3 regions of the Meiothermus sp. CFH 77666 genome follow, and region 1 is predicted to be linked to each of the others. Evidence: riboswitches for the same ligand, from Rfam matches in the RefSeq annotation. Region 1 holds a riboswitch; each other region holds the start of a gene.
What was found. Region 1 has a riboswitch for S-adenosylmethionine ahead of J3L12_RS01205 (PLP-dependent transferase). Riboswitches for the same ligand answer to the same signal wherever they lie in the genome.

Region 1 (7,440 bases):
TGGCGGTCAGGTCTACCGCGCTACCCAGCCCACCACCTCGGATACGAACCATCATTTTGTTTTCTTCGGGACGGGGGTCGAGTTCGATATTGAACTTAAACGAACCCCGCACTGGCCCCACAGCAACACCCACGGTGGCGACCATATTTTTATCGTCCTTGAACTCGACCGATTTCAGGTCGGGCAGGCAGGAGGCCACTTTTTGCGGATCCTGGATAAAGCTCCAGACCTTTTCTGCGCTTGCTTGTACTTTTTCCTGTCCGCTGTACTCGAGTTTCATGCGCTAACCTCAGAGATTGTCTATAGCTGATAGCTGATAGCAAAACCCATCTTGTTTGCTATATGCCATGAGCTATAGGCTATCGGCGTTTCTTGCTAGAACGAATCCACCCCGGCCTGCCGCAGTACCTTCCAGACCTTTTCGCGGGTGATGGGCATGTCAATGTGACGCACCCCCAGGTGGGCCAGTGCGTCCACCACAGCATTTACAAAGGCCGCCGGGCTACCTACCGTGGGCGACTCGCCCACCCCCTTGGCCCCGATGGGGTGGTGTGGGCTGGGGGTCACGGTGTGGCCGGTTTCCCATCTGGGGGTCTCGAGTGCGGTGGGCAGCAGGTAGTCGGTGAAGTTCGACGAGAGGTGGTTGCCCTGCTCGTCGAAAGCGATTTCCTGCATGAAGGCAATGGCAAAGCCTTCGGTCAGACCGCCGTGTACCTGCCCCTCCACAATCATGGGGTTGATGATGGTGCCGCAGTCATCAATGGCCACAAAGCGCCGCACCTTGACCTCGCCAGTGCCCTTGTCAATGTCCACCACGCAGATGTAGGCCCCGTGGGGGAAGGTCAGGTTGGGGGGGTCGTAGTAGTAGGTGGTCTCCAATCCTGGCTCCAGACCTGGGGGCAGGTTGGTGTAGGCCGCAAAGGCCACCTCGTTCATGGTCACGCTCTTGCCGGGCACGCCCTTGACCACGAACTTTTTGTCCACCCACTCCACATCGCTTTCGCCCACTTCCAGCAGGTGTGCCGCAATCTTTTTGGCCTTCTCGCGGATGCGCCGGGCGGCCAGCGCCATGGCACCCCCCGCAGTGGGGGTGGAGCGGCTGGCATAGGTGCCCAGGCCGTAGGGGGCGGTGTCGGTGTCGCCCTCCTCCACGATAATTTTGTCCACATCCAGGCCCAGTTCCTCGGAGACAATCTGCGCCCAGGTGGTCTCGTGGCCCTGGCCCTGGTGGCGGGTGCCCGCCCGCACGATGGCCGAACCCGAGGGGTGTACGCGGATTTCGGCCCCGTCGAACATCTTGATGCCCAGGATGTCGAAGTCCTTGCTAGGCCCGGCTCCCACAATTTCGGTGAAGGTGGAGATGCCAATGCCCATCAGCTCACCTTTGGCCCGTTTCTCGGCCTGTTCCTTGCGCAGCTCGGCGTAGCCAATGCGCTCGAGGGCTACCTTAAGGGTTTTCTCGTAATCGCCCGAGTCGTAGGTCCAGCCTAGCGTCGAGGGGTAGGGAAACTGGGAAGGCTGGATGAAGTTCTTGAGCCGCAGCTCGGCGGGGTCCATTTTGAGTTCGTGCGCCAGCACATCCATGCTGCGCTCGATCAGGTAGCTGGCCTCGGTCACGCGGAACGAGCAGCGGTAGGCCACCCCACCGGGGGCTTTGTTGGTGTAAACCGCCTCCACCTCGGCGTAGGCTTTCTGGAAGTCGTAGGAGCCGGTGCAGATGGAGAACAGCCCTGCCGGGTACTTGCTGGGGTCGGCGGCGGCATCGAAGGCTCCGTGGTCGGCCAGGGTATAGACCTTCATGGCCGTCACCTTTCCGTCTTTGGTGGCCCCGATCTCGATGTCCATGTGGAAGTCGCGGGCGAAGCCGGTGGTGGTGAGGTTCTCGGTGCGGGTCTCGACCCACTTCACCGGCGCTCCCAGCACGATGCTACCCACGATGGCGCACACGTAGCCCGGATAAACCGGCACCTTGTTGCCGAACCCACCCCCAATATCGGGCGAGATGACCCGGATGTTGTTCTCGGGGATTTTGGTCACCAGCGAGAGCACCGTGCGGATGGCGTGGGGGGCCTGGGTGGTCATGTAGACCGTGAGCCGTCCGGTGGCCTTGTTCATATCGCCGATGCAGCCGCAAGGCTCCAAGGGAGCCGGGTGGCTACGGGGGTAGACCATGTGCTGCTTGATGCGGACCTCAGAGGCCGCCAGGGCTTTTTCGGTCTCGTCTTTGGAGCCCACATTCCAGGTCCAGATGTGGTTATCGTGACGGCGGGGGCCATGCGCACCCGTCATGTTGCCCTTGATGTCCTCGCGCAAGACCGGGGCATCGGGGGCGGTGGCCTTATAGGGGTCTACCACCACCGGCAAAGGCTCGTATTCTACCTGCACGGCAGCGGCGCCGTCGGCGGCGGCCTGGCGGGTCTCGGCATAAACTGCCGCGACCTCCTGGTACTGGTAGAGCACCTTGCCATCGGCCAGCACCATCTGTTTGTCGCCGGCCAGGGTGGGAATCCAGGAAAGACCGGCGGCTGCGAGGTCTTTTGCGGTGATAACCGCCTTGACCCCGGGGATTTTGAGGGCTTCGGAGGCGTCTATGTTCAGAATCCTGGCGTGGGCGTAGGGGCTATGCACCAGGGCCATGTACAACATGCCGGGTAGGTTAATGTCGTCGAGGTAGTTGCCCTTGCCCACGATGAAGCGTGGGTCTTCCTTGCGTTTGATGGCCTTGCCAATCCCCTGGATACCCTTGGGCTCGAGGTTTGGAGTTTCCACTGCCATTGGTGCTCCTTTCAGTCGTGCTGATAGCAGATGGCCGATAGCTATTTGCCCTGTGACGATTAATCGTCTGCGGCGGCGCCTGCGGGTTGCTGCAACATCTGGGCAGCCTGTTGCACCGCCTTGACGATGTTCTGATAGCCCGTACAACGGCAGAGGTTGCCCGAGAGCCCAAAGCGAATCTCCTCTTCCGTGGGGTTGGGGTTGTGCTGCAGTAGTACATGTGCCGCCATAATCATGCCGGGGGTGCAGTAGCCGCACTGCAAGCCGTGTTGATCGTAAAAGGCTTGCTGCAGGGGGTGTAGCTTTCCGCCCTGGGCCATGCCTTCGATGGTGGTGATTTCGTGCCCCTCGGCCATCACTGCAAACATGGTGCAGCTCTTCACGGCGGTTTTGCCGTCGAGCACCACCGTACACACCCCACACGACGAGCTATCGCAGCCGATGTGGGTGCCGGTGAGCCCTGCATCGCGAATGGCGTGGGCCAGCAGGGTGCGGGGTTCTACGTTTAGCTTCTTTTCAACACCATTGATTTTCAGGGTGATTTCCATGCTTTCTCCCTAGCGTCGTCAGGCCACTACCACATTCAAGCGCCGCAGGGCCTTGATCAGACCCCGGCCCACCAGTACCCGGGCCATGTCTTTCTTGTACTCCGCAGACCCCCGTGCGTCGGGGTTGGGGTTGGCGATTTTGCGGGCCTCCTCGGCGGCGGCCCGGATCAGCTCGAGCGTGGGCTTCTGACCCCGCAACAGCTTTTCGCCCTCCACCACCCTCAGCGCCATATGCGCTACCGCCGTGATGCCGATGCCGGCCTCTTTGATGGTTCCATCGGGGTTGAGCTCGATCTGCACGGCGGCAGCAGCGGTGGCGTAATCACCGACCTTGCGTTCAATTTTTTCGTAGGCGCCCGAAGTGAGGGCGTTAGGAGTTGGAAAGCGTGCTTCAATCGCCATTTCCCCTTCGCCAATGGAGGTAGCGAAGCTGTCCACTAAAAATTGATCAATGGCTTCAACTCGAGACCCATTTTTGCCCTGGATAACCATCTGGGCTCGTGCTGCAATCGCGGCAGCGGCCCAGTCGCCGGAGGGGTCGTTGTGGCAGAGCGAACCTACTACCGTACCCCGGAAGCGCACGATGGGGTCGGCCACCACCCTCGAAACATCGCTAATCAGATGATACCTGCTCTGGATGTGTTTGTTGAACTCTACATCGGTGTCACGTACGAGTGCACCCATGCGAAGCATCCCGTTTTCTTCACTGAGATATCCCAGGTTGGGGAGTTTGTTGATATCCACCAGCACGGAGGGTTGGGCCAGGCGGTAGCGCATGGCCGGGATCAGGCTTTGCCCCCCGGCCAGCACCCTGGCATCGTAGCCATGTTCAGCCAGGTGGCTAATGGCCTCCTCGAGGGACATAGGGCGTTTGTACTCAAAGGCCGCAGGTATCATGCAGTCCAACCTCCCTTTTTGCTTTTGACAAGCACCGCTAATCTAAAACCTTGTAGCCCGCTTGAGCATGCTGGAGATTACAGTTTGCACCAGACCTCCGGCTTCGTCTAAGCAAAGGGTAGTCTTGTGGGAGGGGTCTTGCGGATTCTGAAAGGTTAACCTCCGAAGGGTGCAGAGTCCTGGCAGTGTTATTTTGATTTGTGGATCGCCTGAAAGTTTTTCGGAAGGCTCAGCTTTTTTAGCCAGACTACCTAACCTACCCCGACCTGCTTTCTCGGCGAATACCCCGCATATGCCACCGATTGACGCGATCGTGCTCTCTGCCGGCAGGGCCTCGAGGTTTGGGGTTCCCAAGTTCCTGCTGCCCGCCGGGGAGGGCCATATCCTGTTGACTCGGGTACTGGAGCATGCTGCGCGTGTAGCCGATGGCCGAGTTGCAGTGGTTTTGGGTCGCGAGGCCAGGGTTGCACGGTATGCAGTGGAGCGCTGGTTGGAAGGGCAGCCGCCCGAACTGGGCTGCAGGGTTCTCACCGTCCTGAACCGCCATTACCGATTCGGCCAGAGCACCTCTCTGAAAGCGGGTATGCGGGTACTCGCCGAGGCCCAGGGGGTTCTGGTGTTTCTGGCCGACATGCCCGCCCTAACACCGGAAAAACTCGCACAGCTCAAGCAGGCTATCCAGCACCGCGACCCTCGAGCGCTCGCGGTGGCGGCCAGTGAACAGGGCCAGATACGCCCGCCCGTTTTTTTGTCCAGGATGCTTTTTCCAGATGTTCTAAAGCTTCGCGGCGATCTAGGTGCCCGGGCGGTCTTGAAGGCCCATCAAGAAAAGATTGAACGGGTTGAATGGGGTGCTGGGCCCTGGTTTATTGATATTGACGACTGGCAGACCTTCCACGACCTGGCCCATAAACTGAGCTGGGCTAACGAATCATTTGTGCCCATCCCCCATGAGGATGTCCCGGCCTCGGCAATACAATCACGGGTGGATGCGGCTCTGGCTTCAGAAACAGTGCCCTGGCTGGCGCCTGGGCTGCTGTTGCTGGCCGCGAAGAGTGAAACCCGCTGGCTCCAGCTACCCCGAAGTTACCGGGGCGTACAGGGGGTTATCGTGGGCCCGGCCCGTGCCCCGGCTGCTTACCTTGGATTGATCCGCAGAGCCAGCCTGGCGGCCCTGGCAGCAAGCGGTCAGGCCGATTAGAGTGCTCTTCACATATTTTGAGCCATCCGGCTCCAAGAAAACCTTCGCCTGACCACAACAGTGGCCGTCTGTTGAACAGGGCGTATCCCAAAATCGACCCAAACCGCAAATCCCTCAACCCCCTTGGGGGCTGTCATCAATAAGTAGTCATGCTCTAGCAGAAAAACCGTTTGTGCCGTAGGAGCTTCGTCAAATCATTTCAACCCAAGCCTCGAGGTCGTACACAATACCCCACTTACGCTGCTCGTTGTGCGCTGCGAGATTCGGCATTCGCTAAGCAAATCACATCAAGTGAGGCTACGTTGCGGGTTGGTTTTGACTTTGGTTGAATCATGGACACACCCTGCTTAGCACTACGGGTTGACAGAATTCCCCCATCTCTCTACACTCACTGATATCCGCGCCGGGGCGCGGCCACAACCAAAAAGTTCTTTTATCCAGAGCGGCGGAGGGATTCGGCCCTGCGAAGTCGCAGCAACCCACAAAAAAGCCTTTGCTCATCACCAAGGGCCTTTTTGTACGGTGCTAATTCCGGCTCGACTGCTGAATGTTGTAGGCACACAACGTTCGAAACTTGGCATAGTTTGGCAGTCGAGAAAGATAAGAGAAGGGAATGCACGGATCGTGACCCCCTTCCAGCCATAAAAGAACGCCTGGTAGGGGGTTTTGCTTTCAGGCAAAACTCCTACCGAAAGCGCCCCAAATTCACGCGGTAGGAGAGCAGTATGTCGCAAAAACACCGCTTCGAAACCCTTCAACTGCACGCAGGCTACAGCCCCGACCCCACCACCGGCGCCCGCCAGGTGCCCATCTATGCCACTACCTCGTACCAGTTCAAGGATGCCGACCATGCGGCTCGGCTTTTTGCCCTGCAGGAGTTCGGCAACATCTACACCCGCATCATGAACCCCACCACCGATGTGCTGGAAAAGCGCATTGCTGCCCTGGAGGGGGGCGTGGCCGCCCTGGCTACCAGCTCGGGCCATGCGGCGCAGTTTTTAGCCATTACCAACATTGCCCAGGCCGGCGACAACTTTGTGTCCACCCCTAACCTGTATGGCGGCAGCATCAATCAGTTCAAGGTCACGCTGCCCCGCCTGGGGATCGAGAGCCGTTTTACCGATAGCGCCGAGAGCGTGGAGGACTTTATCCGTCTTTCGGACGACAGAACCCGCTTCTGGTACCTGGAGTCGCTGGGCAACCCGGCCCTCAACATCCCCGACTTTGAGCTGATTGCCCAGGCCGCCCAGGAACGAGGCATTGCCCTCTTTGTGGATAACACCTTTGGGCACGGTGGCTACCTCTTCCGCCCGATTGAGTGGGGGGCCAACGTGGTGACCCATTCCGGCACCAAATGGATCGGGGGACATGGCGCGGCCATTGCGGGCCTGATTGTGGACGGAGGCAATTTTGACTGGGGTAACGGGCGCTACCCGCTGGTTACCGAGCCGCAACCGGGTTACCACGGCCTCGAGCTGCACAAGGCTCTGGGCAACCTGGCCTTCATTATCAAGGCCCGCATAGACGGCCTGCGCGACCAGGGGCAGTGCCTGGGGCCATTTGAAGCCTTCCTGTTGCTGCTGGGCCTCGAGACCCTCTCGCTACGCTCAGAGCGCCACGTGGAAAACACCCTGGCCCTGGCCCACTGGCTGCGCGAGCAGGACGAGGTGGCCTGGGTCAACTACCCTGGCCTCGACGATCACCCCAGCTACGCCAAAGCCCAGAAGTACTTCAAGGGCAGGCCGGGCTCGGTGCTTACCTTTGGGCTTAAGGCGGGTTACGAGGCCGCTAAAAACTTCATCAACCGACTCGAGCTGGTATCGCACCTGGCCAACGTAGGCGATACCCGCACCCTGGCCATCCACCCGGCCTCCACCACGCACTCCCAACTCTCCCCCGAAGAGCAGGCCCGTGCAGGCGTGAACCCCGAGCTGGTGCGGCTCAGTGTGGGCTTGGAAGCCCTGGACGACCTCAAGGCCGACCTCAAGCAAGCCCTGACTGCCAGGGTGGGTGTCTGAA
Region 2 (7,440 bases), on a different contig from region 1:
GCGCAGGCTCCCGGCTTTGCTGGATATGGTAGACACCAAGCGCCTCGGGGTGCTATCTTGAGGCGTCTGGGAGTTTTCTGAGGTGGCCCATGTTGTTTTGCCCGCAGCCCTGGCTACGAAAAGGCTCATTTCGTGGCAGAAGGAGCGGGCAGATGAATGTTGGGTAGTTCAGCGCCTTGGTCCTGGGCCGGGTTAGCACTGTAGCAGGGTTGCCCGTGATAAGGAGCAGTATGCAAAAAGGCAAAGTGAAGTGGTTCAATGCGGAAAAGGGCTATGGCTTTATTCAGCGTGAAGAAGGAGAGCCGGACGTATTTGTTCACTACAGTGCTATCCAGTCCCGTGGCTTCCGCACCCTGAACGAAGGCGATGTGGTGACCTTCGAGATTGAGCCGGGCAAGAATGGTAAAGGTCCCCAGGCCGCTAATGTAAGTGTGGTGGAAGCGGCCAAGCGTTTTTAGTCCAGTTTTTGGAGCTTTTTGCACCCTCGGGCAACCGAGGGTTTTTATTGCGGGATAGTCTCGTGAAATGGAGCAGTCTTCGTCCTGGACAAAACACTGCCCGCCTGAACGGGCGGTCACGGCCACGACAAGGACTGGTGTCACCGAAGCCCTCGCGTATGCAAAGAATTTCATCCCGCCTTCAGGCTTTTATCGTTTTCCCCTTTCCTTGCGGGAGAGGGTGGCGACAGCGCCGGCTGGTTTGGTGCTCCTTTTGCCCAATAAAACAATTCTGGCGGTCACCGCTGTCGCCGGGTGAGGGGTTGAAACGACGATCCTCAGGCAAATGATAAGAGCCTGATCCCGCCTTGAAAAACTAGCATTTTTGCGTCCAAGATGCAGTTATTATGTGACGATAGACACAAGCGCTGGGTTGCAAATTACACCCAAATCAAATGTGGGCAGATACAATCAGGGCAGATCATGAAAGTCTCTGTGCAACTCGACTTCCTGCCCGTCAACGCCGATTCGGCTTCTGTTGTGCATAATCTGTACTTGAATTGTCCCACCTACATTGCCCTGATTGGGGGTGACACGCCCACCCTCAACGATATTCGGCGCGAGCTCGAGACCCTGCGCCACGATACCCGGCGGCAGGCCGTGTTGTTGCAGCGTGAAGACCGAGTGGTGGGTTTTCTGGACTATAAGGTGGCCTACCCCGATCTGCACTCGGCTACCATCAGCCTGTTGCTGATAGACGAAAGCCTGCAAGGGCGGGGCCTGGGCAAGGCGGCTGTAGAGCGGCTCGAGACCCTGCTTCGTGGCCGGATGGATCGGCTCTATGCGGTGGTGTATGGCAATAACGAACAGGCCAAACGTTTCTGGGAGCGGGTCGGCTTTGAGCACCTGCGCGATAGCGGTCCCACCCTGAGCTGGTATCTGAAGCCCTTGAAGTAGCCATAACAAGTCTCAGGTTTCATTTCATGGCCTGAACCAGGGCTTTCGACTTTTGGCATATACCAAACTAACCTGAACCCCCTTTTGTTCTCCCCTTGCGGGAGAAGGTGACGGCACCCCGTCAGCGACATGTAGAAAAAATGTCAGAGACGTCAAAAGCTGCGCATGGGGTGTCGCCGGACAAGGGGTATTAGGAATGCCACTCAAAAAACTATCCGGGTATATTTCGCTACTATAGCCATCGGCCCGCTGGAGAAACGGCCTGGGTGTTGGAATTGTGCTGGCCGATTTCCGTAATATGGCTTATGGATCTTGGAATCGCGGGCAAACTGGCGCTGGTGACGGGGGCTTCGCAGGGGATTGGGCGGGCCATTGCCACTACCTTGGCGAAGGAAGGTGTAAAAGTGGTGGTTGCTGCACGCAACATGGAAAGACTGCAAGAGCTGGTGCGCGAAATCGAGCGGGATGGTGGAGAAGCCCATGCGATTTCCGCCGATATTGCCAGACCGGATGAACTGGAGCGACTGGTGGCTAAGGCCCAGAGTCTGGGAACTGTTGAACTCTTTCTCGGCAACACGGGCGGCCCTAAGCCCGGTGCAGCCCAGCATTTGAAAGCCCAGGACTTTCAGGTTGCTGCCGAGCAGTTGTTGTACCCGATGGTGAATCTGGTGAATGCCTTGCTACCGGGGATGCAGTCGCGGCACTTCGGACGAATCCTCTTTATTACCTCTCTGGCCGTTAAAGAACCCATCGAGAACCTGGCCCTTTCCAACACCCTTCGCGCTGCGCTGACCGGCTATGCCAAAACCCTCGCCAGGGAAGTAGCAGCAGCAGGCATTACGGTCAACACCCTGGGGCCAGGCTATACCCTTACCGAGCGGGTCGAAGAGGTATTTGCTTTCCGTGCCCAGAACCAGGGCATCAGCCTGGAAGCAGCCTATGCCCAGCAGACCACACAAATTCCGGCAGGCCGCATGGCCTCGCCGCAGGAGATAGCCGATGTGGCGGCTTTTTTGTTATCGGCCAGGGCCAGCTATCTGACCGGTCAGGCCATCATGGTAGAGGGCGGGGCCATTCGCGGGCTGTTGTGATGGAACAGGCTTCTTGTACAAGTTGCGGGTGTTTGTAGCAAGACAGGAAGCACTTCATTGTTGTTTGGGGCTCGAGTTTTCCCCCAGGTAGCGAAATCGCGGTACGGGTTTGCCGTCTACTTCCACATCTTCTAAAAACATGGCCAGGGGACGTATCCACAGGGTTTCGGGCTCGACGCCATAACGGGTTTCGTAGACCACATACCACTCCTCGGTTTCGGAATGCCGGGCCAGGCCGTGCACCCAGTAGTGCTTGCCCTTGTAGTGCTGGTACAGGCCTGGTTTGAGCTGCATCGTTACCTCATCGTACTTGTAATGCTTCACCAAAGCGAGACCACCTAGTGGTCTGGCAACAAAGATTTCGATACACGCGAATGTCCCCTCGATGTGACGTACAAAGTAAACTTTGGCAATGACCGGGCTTCAAAACAATCTGTAAAACAAGTTACCAGAGCACCGGTCTTTTGCGATCCAGGCTCAATACAAGTGGCGGCAACGCTTCCTGGAAGGTGGTAAAGCCGCCTTGAATGGACGCAGGGCCGAGACCCAGGGTGCCTTGGAGCAAGAGTACCGCCAGCTCAGCCCTGACTGAAGCAGTTAGGTAGATGAACACCGTCGCCAATAGTTTACAAGTTTTATCAATTATGCTAGCCTACCTTCCATCCCGGCTTTAAGTCGGGATGGGTGCGGCAGCACCCTCGGGTCTTATCCAGAGCAGCGGAGGGAACGGCCCTGCGAAGCTGCGGCAACCCGTAGGGGCTTTCAGCCAGCAATCTGAAGCGTTTCTGCGTAGGTGCCAATTCCGGCCCGGACACCGTCCGGGGAAGATAAGGAGGTTTTTGTGCTGGAAGCTATGTCCAAGTCTCAGATCATGCGTGTGCTTTCGTGTTCCGGGCGCTGTTGTCCTAGCCTCGTCGCTGGCCGTCGGCACTTGGAATCGTCTGCTATGGGAGCACACCATGAACTTGTTGAACCACGAACCCGTTCATAACTTGGGAAAACACCCTTCATCCCTCGAGGCTTTTTCAGCCGCGCAGCGCATCCATGGCGAGGTGCGGCGCTCCGGCATGAGCTACCGCGTGCAGCTTGCTTGGGATGGCAAGCGGCTCGTGGGGCGGCTGGGTGGGGCGATCTTCGGCGAGAACGTGTACCTCGAGGCCCATCAGGGCCAGCTTCTGGGCTCGGTGGCCAGCAGCGGGCGGGCCTTTGCCCTGCATGCTCAGCACGGGGGGAAGCGCCTCCAGCTTCGCCTGGTGGGGGCCGAGCACGGCTCGAGCGCGCAGTTGGAGTTTTCAGAGGATTCAGCCTCGGGCTGGGCCTACCTCGAGGGCGTGGCGCAGCCGGTGGAGGTGAAGTTCGGCCCCACCCGGCTCGACGCCCGCACCGGCTCTGAACAGGAAGTGACGCTGCACCACCCCGGCTTCGCGGCCTGGGTGCTGGCGGCTGTGGCGCTGGTAGCGGACGTGGCGGCCCGCAATGCCTGGCGGGTGCTGCTGGACAGCTACGCGGGTTGGGCCGAAGCATGAGCGGGGTGGTGGTCTGGTTTACCGGGCTTTCCGGCGCAGGCAAGACCACGCTGGCAAAAGCCCTCGAGGTTCACCTCTACGAAGCGGGCCAGAAGGTCGAGCACCTCGATGGCGACGTGGTGCGCGAGCACCTGTCGAAGGGGCTTGGCTTCAGCCGAGAGGACCGCGACACCAACATAAGGCGCATCGGCTTCGTGGCCAACCTGCTAGCCAAGCACGGCGTGATCGTGCTGGTGAGCGCGATCAGCCCCTACCGGGCTACCCGCGAGGAGGTGCTTTCCCAGGCTCCGAGGAAGCTCGAGGTTTTCGTGGACGCGCCGCTGGAGGTGCTGGTTCAGCGCGACGTGAAGGGGCTTTATGCCAGGGCGCTCAGGGGAGAGATCGCCAATTTCACCGGGGTTTCCGATCCCTATGAACCGCCCTTGAACCCCGATCTGCACCTGCGGACTGATCAGCTAAGCCTCCAGGAGAGCCTCGACCGCTTGCTGGGCGCGCTCGAGCGCCTGGGTGTGGAAGTGCGGGTGCGGGCGTGAAGGCATCGAAGGCTTCAACCCCCGATACCTGGGACGCGGGGACCGATCCCATGCTCGTCATTCGATGGGCACTGGAGAATTACCCCGATCTGCTCATGCCCAGCGGGTTCAACCTCAATGGCGTCGTGCTCATCGACCTGGCCGCCAAAGCGGGATACACGGGCGAGGTGGTGTTCGTGGACACCGGTTACCACTTCCCCCAGACGCTGCAAACCCGCGATCGCCTCAAGGAGCGCTACCCACAGCTGCGCTTCGTCACCCTCAGTGCCGGCCTGGAAGAGGAACCCTGGGGGGAAGAGCGCTACCGCAGCGACCCGGATGGTTGTTGCGCGGTGCGCAAGGTCGCTCCCTTGCGGGACTACCTGGCCCTCAAGCGGCCCAGCGCCCTGCTCAATGCCAGGAGCCGCGATCAGGCCTCGACCCGGGCCTTCCTCGGTTTCCTCGAGGAGGGTGAACGCCTGCGCATCAACCCGCTGGCCTACTGGACGCGGGAGCAGCTAGAGGCCTATGCTCGCGAGCACGACTTGCCGGTCAACCCCCTGTACGCCTCGGGCTTCCTGAGCATCGGCTGCTGGCCCTGCACGCGAGCGGTGCGCCCTGGTGAGGACGCGCGGGCGGGCCGCTGGGAGGGCAAGGGCAAGACCGAGTGCGGGCTGTGGATGGGGGAGAAGGCCCTTTAAGCGCAAAGCCAGAGGAAGTAAGGCTCGACGATATGGAAAAGTTGACAAACCTTGTCCACAAAAACCGACCGGAGGTTCGGCCATGAGCCAGTGGAGCCAGGGGCGCATCGCCCCGCACGGCGGAACGCTAGTCAACCGCTTGTTGCAGGCCGATCCTCGCGAATACGCCCATTTCCCCGCCCTCGAGCTCTCCGAGCGCAGCTACGCCGACCTCGAGCTCATCGCCACCGGTGTGTACTCGCCGCTGGAGGGTTTTTTGGGCGAGGCCGACTACAAGAGCGTGGTCGAGCACATGCGCCTCGCCAGCGGCCTGCCCTGGAGCATCCCCATCACCCTAAGCGTGGCGGAGGCCGAGGCCCCGCGTTACCGCAGCACGGTGCGCCTGACCCGAAAGGGTGAGACGGTGGGGCTCTTGGAGGTCGCGGAGCAGTACCGGCCCGACAAGCAAAAGGAAGCCCTCGAGGTCTACCGCACCACCGACCCCGCCCACCCCGGGGTGGCCGCCATCCTGAGCCAGGGCGAGGTCAACCTGGCCGGGCGGGTGAGCCTATTCCGGCTGGATCGGGGGGAGTTTCCCGAGCACCACTACACCCCCCTCGAGACCCGCCGCATCTTCCAGGAGCGTGGCTGGAAGACGGTGGTGGCCTTTCAGACCCGCAACCCCATCCACCGCGCCCACGAGTACCTGCACAAGGTGGCCCTCGAGCACATCGACGGCCTCTTCCTGAACCCCCTGGTGGGTGCTACCAAGGCCGACGACGTGCCTGCGCAGGTGCGGATGGAGGCCTACCGGGTGCTGCTCGCGCGCTACTACCCGAAGGAGCGGGTGCTCCTGGGGGTCTACCCGGCGGCCATGCGCTACGCCGGGCCGCGCGAGGCCATCCTGCACGCCATCAGCCGCAAGAACTACGGCTGCACCCACTTCATCGTCGGGCGCGACCACGCCGGGGTGGGCAGCTACTACGGAACTTACGACGCGCAGGAGATCTTCGGGGCCTTTGCTCCCGGGGAAATCGGCATCCACATCCTCAAGTTCGAGCACACCTTCTACTGCAAGACCTGCGGCTCCATCGTCTCCGCGCGCACCTGCCCGCACGACGGGGCTCATCACCTCATCCTCTCGGGAACCCGCGTGCGCGAACTCTTGCGCTCGGGGGCCTCGCTGCCGCCGGAGTTCACCCGCCCCGAGGTGGCCGAGGTGTTGCGCGCGGCGTACCGGGATGAAGCCGTGAGGAGTGCTTAAGATGCTCGAGATTCTCGCAGGTTTCATGATCGCCCTGAGCATCGGCCTCTCGGGGGTGGGGGGCGGAACCATCACCGCTCCCGTGCTGATCCTCTTTCTGGGCGTACCCGCCGAAGTCGCGGTGGGCACGGCGCTGCTGTTCTCGGTTTTCGCCAAGATCCCCGCAGGGCTGGTTTACTTCGCGCGGAAGCAGGTCAATCTGCGGGCGCTGGCCTGGATGCTGGCCGGGGGAGTGCCTGCCGTGGCGGCGGGGAGCCTCCTGTTGGGCTCGCTCAAGAGCCACAAGGATGCCGTTCTGGTGGTCATCGGGCTGACCATCATTACCGTGGCCCTGATCAACCTCACGCTTACGCTCAGGAAGATCCGCCCGCGAAGCCTCCACCCCGCCTGGATCGTCCTGGTCGCGGCGTTTATCGGCCTCGAGGTGGGCTTTTCCTCGGCGGGCGCGGGTGCTTTGGGAACCCTGCTGCTCATGAGCGGAACCCGCTTGTTGCCTAAGGAAGTGGTGGGAACCGACATCTGGTTCGGCCTGATCCTCTCGGCCATCGGCGGCGGGCTTCACGCCGCGCTGGGCCAGGCCGACTTTCCCCTGCTGCTCAAAATAGCCGCGGGCGGACTGCTGGGATCGCTGGCCGGAGTCTGGCTGGCCCAGCGGATCGCCCAGCGCCCCTTCCGGCTGGGGCTTTTGCTCTGGCTGATGTTTATCGGCTCGCATCTGGTGCTTCGGAGCGTGCCGAGTCTGGCTCGGTGAACCATGGCTCTACCTCATGCTCATGCTTATTATCCCGTGATGCTGGACCTAACCGGCAGGGAGGTGCTGTTCGTGGGAGGGGGCTGGGAGACGGAGGCCAAGGTGCGGGGTCTGCTGGAGGTGGGGGCCAAGGTGACCCTGCTCTCCCCCCATGCGCACCCCGGCCTCGAGCCCCTCCTCCACGAAGGCCGTCTCCGCTGGCTGCGGCGGGGGTATCAGCGG
Region 3 (7,440 bases), on a different contig from region 1:
CAGGGTGGTAGGGGTAATACCAGAACCATGTGAACCCCTTGCGGGAGAAGGTGGCGAAACCCCGCCAGTGCTATCACGCCATTGACTGCATCTGGGGTGTTGCCTGATGAGGGGGCTTTGGAGTGCCCAAACTATCCGCGTAAAGCTGGTATAACCCTGTTGTGCTAGGACGAGGGGGCGATGTGCTCGAGCACCGCCCGTACCACCCCGTCGAGGTCGAGGTGGCTGGTGTCCAGGATGATGGCATCCCTGGCAGGTGCGCTCTGTTGGTGGTCGGCCTGGTCGCGCCGGATGATTTCGGCCAGCACCGTCTCGAAGGCTGCATCCCGCTCGGGGACGCGGCGTCTGGCCCGCACTTCGGGGCTGGCGGTCAGATAAAACTTGTGTTGGGCTTGGGGAAAAACCGTGCTGCCCATATCGCGCCCGTCCACCACGAACGGAGGCGGAATTCTGCGTAGTACGTCGTTGACGTACTGCCGGATGGCCGGGCGCACGGCCACGGCAGAGACAATCTGGTCTACCTCGAGGCTGTGCAACGCCTCGCTCACCTCGTGGCCGTCCAGAAAAACCAGGTTCTGGGTGGGGGTGGGCTTGAGCTCGAGGCGGTACTTCCCCAGCTTTTGCTCGATTTCCTCGGCGGAGACGTTCTCGAGCAAACACATCAGGGCCACCGCCCGGTACAGCAGGCCGCTGGAGATGTAGGGGATGCCCAGGCGCTGGGCGACCAGCTTGGCCACGCTGGTTTTCCCCGAGGCGGAGGGGCCGTCTATGGTGATGATGCCTTGCATATGCTAGGTGCAGTGCCAGAACGCTATTGCAAAAAAGCCGGCGAGTTGCCCCATGTCTTGGGTCTCAGGTCGCAAGTCAGAAAGCGGGAGGTCACGGCACATACGAGCCTGTGATTGCCTCAGCGCATATCGGTGTGACATCTCGAGTTTGCTCGTACATTTCGACATTTGCTCAGACTCCTGGGGCTACTGCACTAAACCTTACCCGCTAGCCGCTCCAGGTCTTCCCAGAAGCTTGGAAAGCTGATGCTGGCCCACTCGGCCTCCTTCACCACCACCCCTGTGGGCAGGCCGCAGACCGCAAAGGCCATGGCGATGCGGTGGTCGTGGAAAGGCTCCACCATGCCGCCGCTCTGCACGCTACCGCCCCGAATTTTGAGCCAGTCGTGCCCCACCTCGACGGGCACGCCCAGGTTTTGCAGGTTTTTAGCGATGGCCGCTACGCGATCCGATTCCTTGACGCGGAGTTCCTCCAGGTTGGGAATAAAGGTCTCGCCCTCGGCCCAGGCTGCCGCGGCGGCCAGGATGGGCACCTCGTCCACCATCAGCGGAATCAGCCTGGGGTCTACCGATACCCCTTTGAGCGCGGACGAACGGGCTCGAATCCGGCCCACCGGTTCGCCGTCCTGCCCTTCGCTGACCTGCCAGCTCAGGTCGGCGCCCATCTCCTTGAGCACCGTGAGCAGGCCGGTGCGGGTGGGGTTGAGACCCACCCCCTCCAGGGTGAGGTCGGAGTCGGGGGTAATCAGGGCCGCCACCAGGAAAAAGGCCGCGCTGCTGAAATCGCCCGGAACGGTCAGGTCTTTGGCGGCGAACGGCTCGGCCCGGCGGGTGCGGATGAGGGGGCCCTCGAGTTCGATGGGCAGGCCATAGTGCCGGAAGACCCGCTCGGTATGGTCGCGGGTGGGGGCGGGCTCCACCACCTCGGTGTCCTCTTCGGCGAACAGACCAGCCAGCAAGACCGCACTTTTGACCTGCGCGCTGGCCACCGGAAGCTCGTAGTGGATGCCCCGCAGGCCACCGCCGCGTATGGCCAGGGGCGCCAGCTTGCCGCCCTCACGCCCCTCAATGCGGGCCCCCATCTGCCGCAGAGGAGTGGTTACCCGGCCCATGGGCCGCCGCCGCAGCGAGGCGTCACCGGTGAGCACCGTGAAGATTTCCTGCCCCGAAAGAATTCCGGCCACCAGCCGGATGAGGGTTCCGGCGTTGCCGCAGTCCAGTACGTCGGCGGGCTCGTGGAGCTTGAGACCCACCCCTTTGATGCGAAAATGCTCGCCCTGCTCGCTAATCTCGGCCCCCAACTGCCGCATGACCTGGGCTGTGGAGAGGGTGTCGCCGGCCTTGAGGGGGTAGTAGAGGGTGCTTTCGCCCTGGGCCAGGGCGCCCAGCATCAGCCCCCGGTGGGTGACCGATTTATCGCCGGGAACGCGCAGGGTACCCTTGAGGGATGCGGTAGGGGAGATGAGTCGTTCCATAAGTCCAACCGGGATTATAGCCTGTGGGGGGTCTGTGCTTACGCTTCGCAATTTGCGACTTACCCACAAGAACTCAGAAACATCAAATTCCCAGCGCGGTTAGCCGTTATAGTTTAGGTGCTATGGATGCTGCACTCAACGGCCCCGAGCCGCGCTATTGGGAGAAGATTCGCACCGTTGCAGACACGCTGCGCGAGCTCGAGGGCCCCATCATCATCGTCTCGCACGTGGATCCTGATGGCGATGCCATTGGGTCTTCACTGGGGCTGGCTCGAGCCCTCAAGGCTTTAGACAAGAAAGTGACCTGGATTGCCGACCCACCGCGTTACCTGCGTTTTCTGGTGAAGGAAGACGAATACAGCGAGCCCATTACCCATGTGCCGGAAGGCGCCACCCTGGTGGTGCTGGACTCCGCCGAACCGAGCCGGGTGGCCGGTGCGCCGGTGGAAGGGTTTGTCATCAACATTGACCACCACGGCACCAATCCCCGTTTCGGCTACCTTTCGGTAGTAGACCCTTCCAAGGCCGCCACGGCCCAGATGGTCAAGGATTTGATAGACGCGCTGGGGGTGACCTGGAACCCCGAGATCGCCACGCCGGTGCTGACCGGCCTCATTACCGATACCGGCAACTTTCGCTTTGCCAACACCACCCCCGAGGTACTCCACACCGCTGCCGAGTTGGTGGGGCATGGGGTGCATTTGGCCGAGCTGACCGACCGCTTGCAGTGGCGACCGGTTAGCTACTTTAAGGCCCTGGGGGCGGTACTCTCCACGGTGGGGTTTCACTATAACGGCCTGCTCGTCACGGCCCACATGCCCTCCGAGGTTACGGTAGAGGACTCCGACGACTTTGTGGGCATGATTCGCTATGCCGAAGGCAGCCAGATTGCAGTCTTCTTGCGCGAGCGCGAGGAGGGTATCAAGCTCAGCATCCGCAGCCGCGGCGGCGTTTCGGCCCAGGCGGTGGCGGTAAAGCTGGGAGGGGGCGGCCACGTGCCTGCGGCGGGGGCTACCCTGCGCGGGGTAACCTTGGACGAGGCCTACCGGCAGGTGCTGGCTGCTGTGGAGGCAGAACTCAAGCGGGTGGGGTACATCTGAAGTTGCGTGCTTGACCCCAAAATTGGTTTTCGTTGGCCGCAAAGCAATCCGGGGAGACTGGGGCAGTGCTGCCCTGGTGAGTTATATCAAAACCCGGATCGTCATCTTTGAGAATCGTTCCAAAGCCCCCTCATCCGACGACACCCCAGACCTAGCCATTGACCTCACTGACGTCATTCCTGCATGCCGCTGACGGGGTGTCGCCACTTTCTCCCGTCCAGGGGAGAAGGCAAGAGGTTCAGATGGATTTGGTAAAGAGGCCTCTATTTTGCCTTCACCTCTTGGTGGAAACGCTGACAGACTGCAAAAAACGGCGACTGCACGGTCAAGGAGCAAGGCGCTCCGGGCAGCCTTGACGCTGCTACTTTTAGCCCATAGCATTGCAGAGAACCTTGCCCGTTGGGGCGAGTGGTTCTTCTATCAAGAGCAGTGGAGGGAACGGCCCGACGAAGCTGCGGCAACCTGCGGGTGGCCTCGCCCATTACCGAGAAATACCCGCGCCTGGTGCCAAATCCGCCCCGGTGGTCGCTAGGCACAGCAAAGACCCCAGGGGAAAGATGGAAGAAGGGATGATGTGCCCTTCTTCAAGTAGCACTGAAGGAGGGTTTATGGATTTTGCCAGTTTAGCTGTTTTGAGTGGGCTTCCCGAACATGATCCCTACCACCCGGTGGGGGTGCCGATTTATGCCACCGCTGCCTATGGGTTTACGGATCTGGAAGATGGAGCCTATAAATTTGCCACCAACCAGGGCTACACCTACACCCGCATCCAGAACCCCACAGTAGCGGCCCTCGAGGCCCGTCTGGCTGCGCTGGAAAGCGCCGTCGGAGCGGTGTGTCTGGCCTCGGGGCAAGCTGCCAGCTTTGCTACCCTGCTGGCCCTGGTGCGCTCGGGCGATGAAATTGTGGCCAGCCCCGGTTTGTTCGGGGGCACGGTGGGGCTTTTGAACCAGGTGTTTGGGCTGATGGGTATTCGAGTGCATTTTGTGGAGCCCGAGGTGGAGGCGGTACAGGCGGTTTTGAATGAACAAACCAGGGCCGTGTTTGTGGAAGTGCTGGGGAACCCATCGCTGCAACTTCCAGACCTAGAGGGGCTTGCCCGGCTTTGCGAAGAGCGCCGGGTAGCCCTGGTGGTGGACAACACCTTTGGCGCGGTGGGGGCCCTGGCCCGCCCGCTCGAGCACGGGGCGCACGTGGTGGTGCACAGCCTGACCAAGTGGGCCAGCGGGCACGGCTCGATTCTGGGGGGAGCGGTGCTGTCGCGGGAAACCCCGCTCTGGCAGCACTACCCACAGTTCACCAACCCCGATGCCCAGGGCAAAATTCCCTGGGAGCAGTTCGGGGCGCGATGTTTTCTGGAGCGGGTGCGCCAACTGGGGCTATCGCTGGGCGGTATGGTACTTTCGCCGTTTAATGCCTACCTGCTGTTCCAGGGTTTGGAGACCCTCGAGCTGCGCATCGAGCGGGCTTGTCAAAACGCCCTGACCCTTGCCCGGTGGCTCGAGTCCCAGCCCCAGGTGGCCTGGGTGCGCTATCCGGGCCTCCCCTCCGACCCTGCCTACCCCAGGGCGGCCCAGTATCTGCGGGGTGGGTTTGGTAGCATCCTGACCTTTGGAATTCGGGGGGGGATAGAAGGAACCAGCCGTTTTCTGGCCCATCTGCGAATCATCCAGGCCCCCAACGTGGGCGATGCCCGTACCCTGGCGGTGCACCCCTGGACAACCACCCATTCCCGAATTGCCGAGCCTGCCCGTCTGGCAGCGGGGGTCAGGCCGGAGATGATCCGCCTATCGGTGGGGTTGGAAAGCCCGCACGACATCCAGCAAATGCTTGCCGAGGGCTTGCAAGCAGTGGAATGGGTAAGCCATGAAGATTAGCACCCTGCTGCAAAGCGCCAAACCCGTCATCTCCTTTGAGTTTTTTCCACCCAAAACGCCGCAGGGGGAGGTTGCGCTCTTTCGCACCCTGCACGAGTTGAAGCCCCTCAAACCTGCGTTTGTGTCCATCACCTATGGCGCTGGGGGCAGCGAGCGAAGCAAGACCGCTCAGTGGGCGGCCCGCATCCAGAACGAGGTGGGCTTGCTGGCCATGGCCCACCTGACCTGTGTGGGCAGTACCCGCGAAGAGTTGCTTTCGGTGCTGCACCAGTACGCCCAGGTGGGGGTGAAGAACATCATGGCCTTGCGGGGCGACCCACCCAAAGGTGTGCGGGAATTCCAGCCGGTGGCCGGGGGGTTTCGCTATGCCTCCGAGCTGGTTGAGCTGATTCGTTCTGAGTTCGGCGCTACCTTTGCCGTGGCGGGAGGAGGCTACCCCGAAGGACACCCGGAGGCGGTGAGCCTCGAGGCCGACCTGCAAAACCTGAAGCGCAAAGTGGATGCCGGGCTGGACTTCGTGGTGACCCAGCTCTTTTTCAACAATGCCCTGTACTTTGGTTTTGTCGAACGCGCGCGCCGGGTTGGTATCGAGGTGCCGATTGTGCCGGGCCTGATGCCCATAACCGACCTGGCCCAGATTCGCCGCTTTATGGACATGTGTGGGGCCAGTATTCCGGGGCCGCTGCTCTCCCGATTGGAGAAAGCCCAGACCCCCGAGGAGGTGCTGGAAATTGGCGTCGAACACACCACCCGCCAGGCCCAGGAACTGCTGGAAGCGGGGGTTCCGGGGATTCACCTCTACACCCTCAACAAATCGCCCGCCACCCGGAGGGTGATGCAGAATCTGCAAACGGTTTTGCGATGATCTTTTCCCAGGGCACATTTCGGGGCAAAATGGAGGGGAATGCAAACCACGGTAGCAGCCCCTGCCCAAAGCCTGACCCGCCAGGGTGCTGGTTCCCAGGTGCTCATGCGCGGTTTGCTTTTCACGCCCTCCATACCGCGTTATGTGGCCGCCAAGCTGCTGGGCAAACGCTATCCCCCCAGGGCGCTGTCCCTTCAACTGGCCATCCTGCCCGAGCCTGAACGTCCTCCGGGCTTTGAGCGCTTGAAGGTGCGGCTGGCGGGCATCTGTGGGAGCGACCTGGCCCTGCTCTACGGCAAACAAGCGCCCACCCTCTCGGGGATGTTCTCTTTTCCAGCCGTGCTGGGACACGAAATTCTGGCCGAGCTGGGGGGGGTGCGGGTGGCGGTCAATCCGGTGCTCTCGTGCCTCGAGCGCGGCCTGCCCGACTGTCCGGCCTGTACTAGAGGCGACGATCACCTGTGCGCTAGCGTGGCCGAAGGCAATTTTGCGCCCGGCATGATTGGCTTTTGCCGTAGCCTGGGGGGTGGCTGGGCCCAGCGCATGGTGGCCCACCGCGAGCGCATCTTTCCCATAGACGAACAGGTGCCCGATGAACGCGCCGTGCTGACCGAACCTGCGGCGGTGGTCTTGCACGGGTTGCGGCAAGCCTGGGGGAAGGGCAGGCTACCGACGGGGCTCCGGCCAAACCCGGAGGGTTTGTACGGGTCTGCCGACAGCATGGACTGGCCAGCGCAGATTCTGGTCATTGGGGCAGGAACCATTGGGCTCCTGGCCATCAAAATGCTCAGGGTGCTGGGCTTCGAGGGGCCTTTGTACGCTGTAGCCCGCCACCACCGCCAGGCCGAGCTGGCCAGGGTGTTTGGCGCCAACCAGATTTTCCCCTCTACCCAGGCTGCCCAGCAAGCAATGGGGGCCCGGCGTTACAGGGGTATTCTGAAAGCAAACTCCTGGCGGGGTGGCTTCGAGGGGGTGGTGGAGGCTTCCGGCTCTCCTGGAGGCTTGCAGGAGGCCAGCTGGGCGGTGCTCGAGGGGGGGCGGGTCTTGCTGCTGGGAGCCCCCGCTACCGCCCTCCACGATTTTTCGCCCTACTGGTTCCGCGAGATTGGGCTCTTTGGGAGCTACGCCTATAGCTGGGACGACTTTGCCCAGACCGTGAAGCTGCTACCCGAGCTAAACGGTATCGAAACCATGGTGACCCATCAGTTTGGCCTGGAAGCCTGGCCCGAGGCCATCAGAACCGCGGTTACACGGCGGGGCATCAAGGTGGTGTTCAAGCCCTAGAGGGCTGATAGTGCATGGTCGATAGCTGATAGCTGATAGCTGATAGCCAAG

Region 2: it holds a riboswitch for S-adenosylmethionine, as region 1 does, so the genes downstream of both, J3L12_RS13130 (hypothetical protein) here and J3L12_RS01205 (PLP-dependent transferase) in region 1, are expected to answer to the same signal.
Region 3: it holds a riboswitch for S-adenosylmethionine, as region 1 does, so the genes downstream of both, J3L12_RS01815 (aminotransferase class I/II-fold pyridoxal phosphate-dependent enzyme) here and J3L12_RS01205 (PLP-dependent transferase) in region 1, are expected to answer to the same signal.

The regions. Positions count from the first base shown of each region.
Region 1 is NZ_JAGDFV010000001.1:264,476-271,915, reverse strand. Features, by position in the region: gene J3L12_RS01230 (carbon monoxide dehydrogenase subunit G) at 1-280, opposite strand, end outside; gene J3L12_RS01225 (aerobic carbon-monoxide dehydrogenase large subunit) at 376-2,775, opposite strand; gene J3L12_RS01220 ((2Fe-2S)-binding protein) at 2,835-3,323, opposite strand; gene J3L12_RS01215 (xanthine dehydrogenase family protein subunit M) at 3,342-4,220, opposite strand; gene J3L12_RS01210 (nucleotidyltransferase family protein) at 4,513-5,421, shown strand; SAM riboswitch class I at 5,852-6,028, shown strand; gene J3L12_RS01205 (PLP-dependent transferase) at 6,147-7,439, shown strand.
Region 2 is NZ_JAGDFV010000027.1:20,728-28,167, reverse strand. Features, by position in the region: gene J3L12_RS13150 (cold-shock protein) at 231-458, shown strand; gene J3L12_RS13145 (GNAT family N-acetyltransferase) at 921-1,394, shown strand; gene J3L12_RS13140 (SDR family oxidoreductase) at 1,700-2,485, shown strand; gene J3L12_RS13135 (DUF1653 domain-containing protein) at 2,540-2,779, opposite strand; SAM riboswitch class I at 3,188-3,319, shown strand; gene J3L12_RS13130 (hypothetical protein) at 3,445-4,011, shown strand; gene cysC (adenylyl-sulfate kinase) at 4,008-4,544, shown strand; gene J3L12_RS13120 (phosphoadenylyl-sulfate reductase) at 4,595-5,224, shown strand; gene sat (sulfate adenylyltransferase) at 5,307-6,467, shown strand; gene J3L12_RS13110 (sulfite exporter TauE/SafE family protein) at 6,469-7,218, shown strand; gene J3L12_RS13105 (bifunctional precorrin-2 dehydrogenase/sirohydrochlorin ferrochelatase) at 7,258-7,440, shown strand, end outside.
Region 3 is NZ_JAGDFV010000002.1:54,402-61,841, forward strand. Features, by position in the region: gene cmk ((d)CMP kinase) at 165-788, opposite strand; gene aroA (3-phosphoshikimate 1-carboxyvinyltransferase) at 983-2,263, opposite strand; gene J3L12_RS01810 (bifunctional oligoribonuclease/PAP phosphatase NrnA) at 2,386-3,363, shown strand; SAM riboswitch class I at 3,778-3,927, shown strand; gene J3L12_RS01815 (aminotransferase class I/II-fold pyridoxal phosphate-dependent enzyme) at 3,972-5,240, shown strand; gene metF (methylenetetrahydrofolate reductase [NAD(P)H]) at 5,230-6,105, shown strand; gene J3L12_RS01825 (zinc-binding dehydrogenase) at 6,211-7,389, shown strand.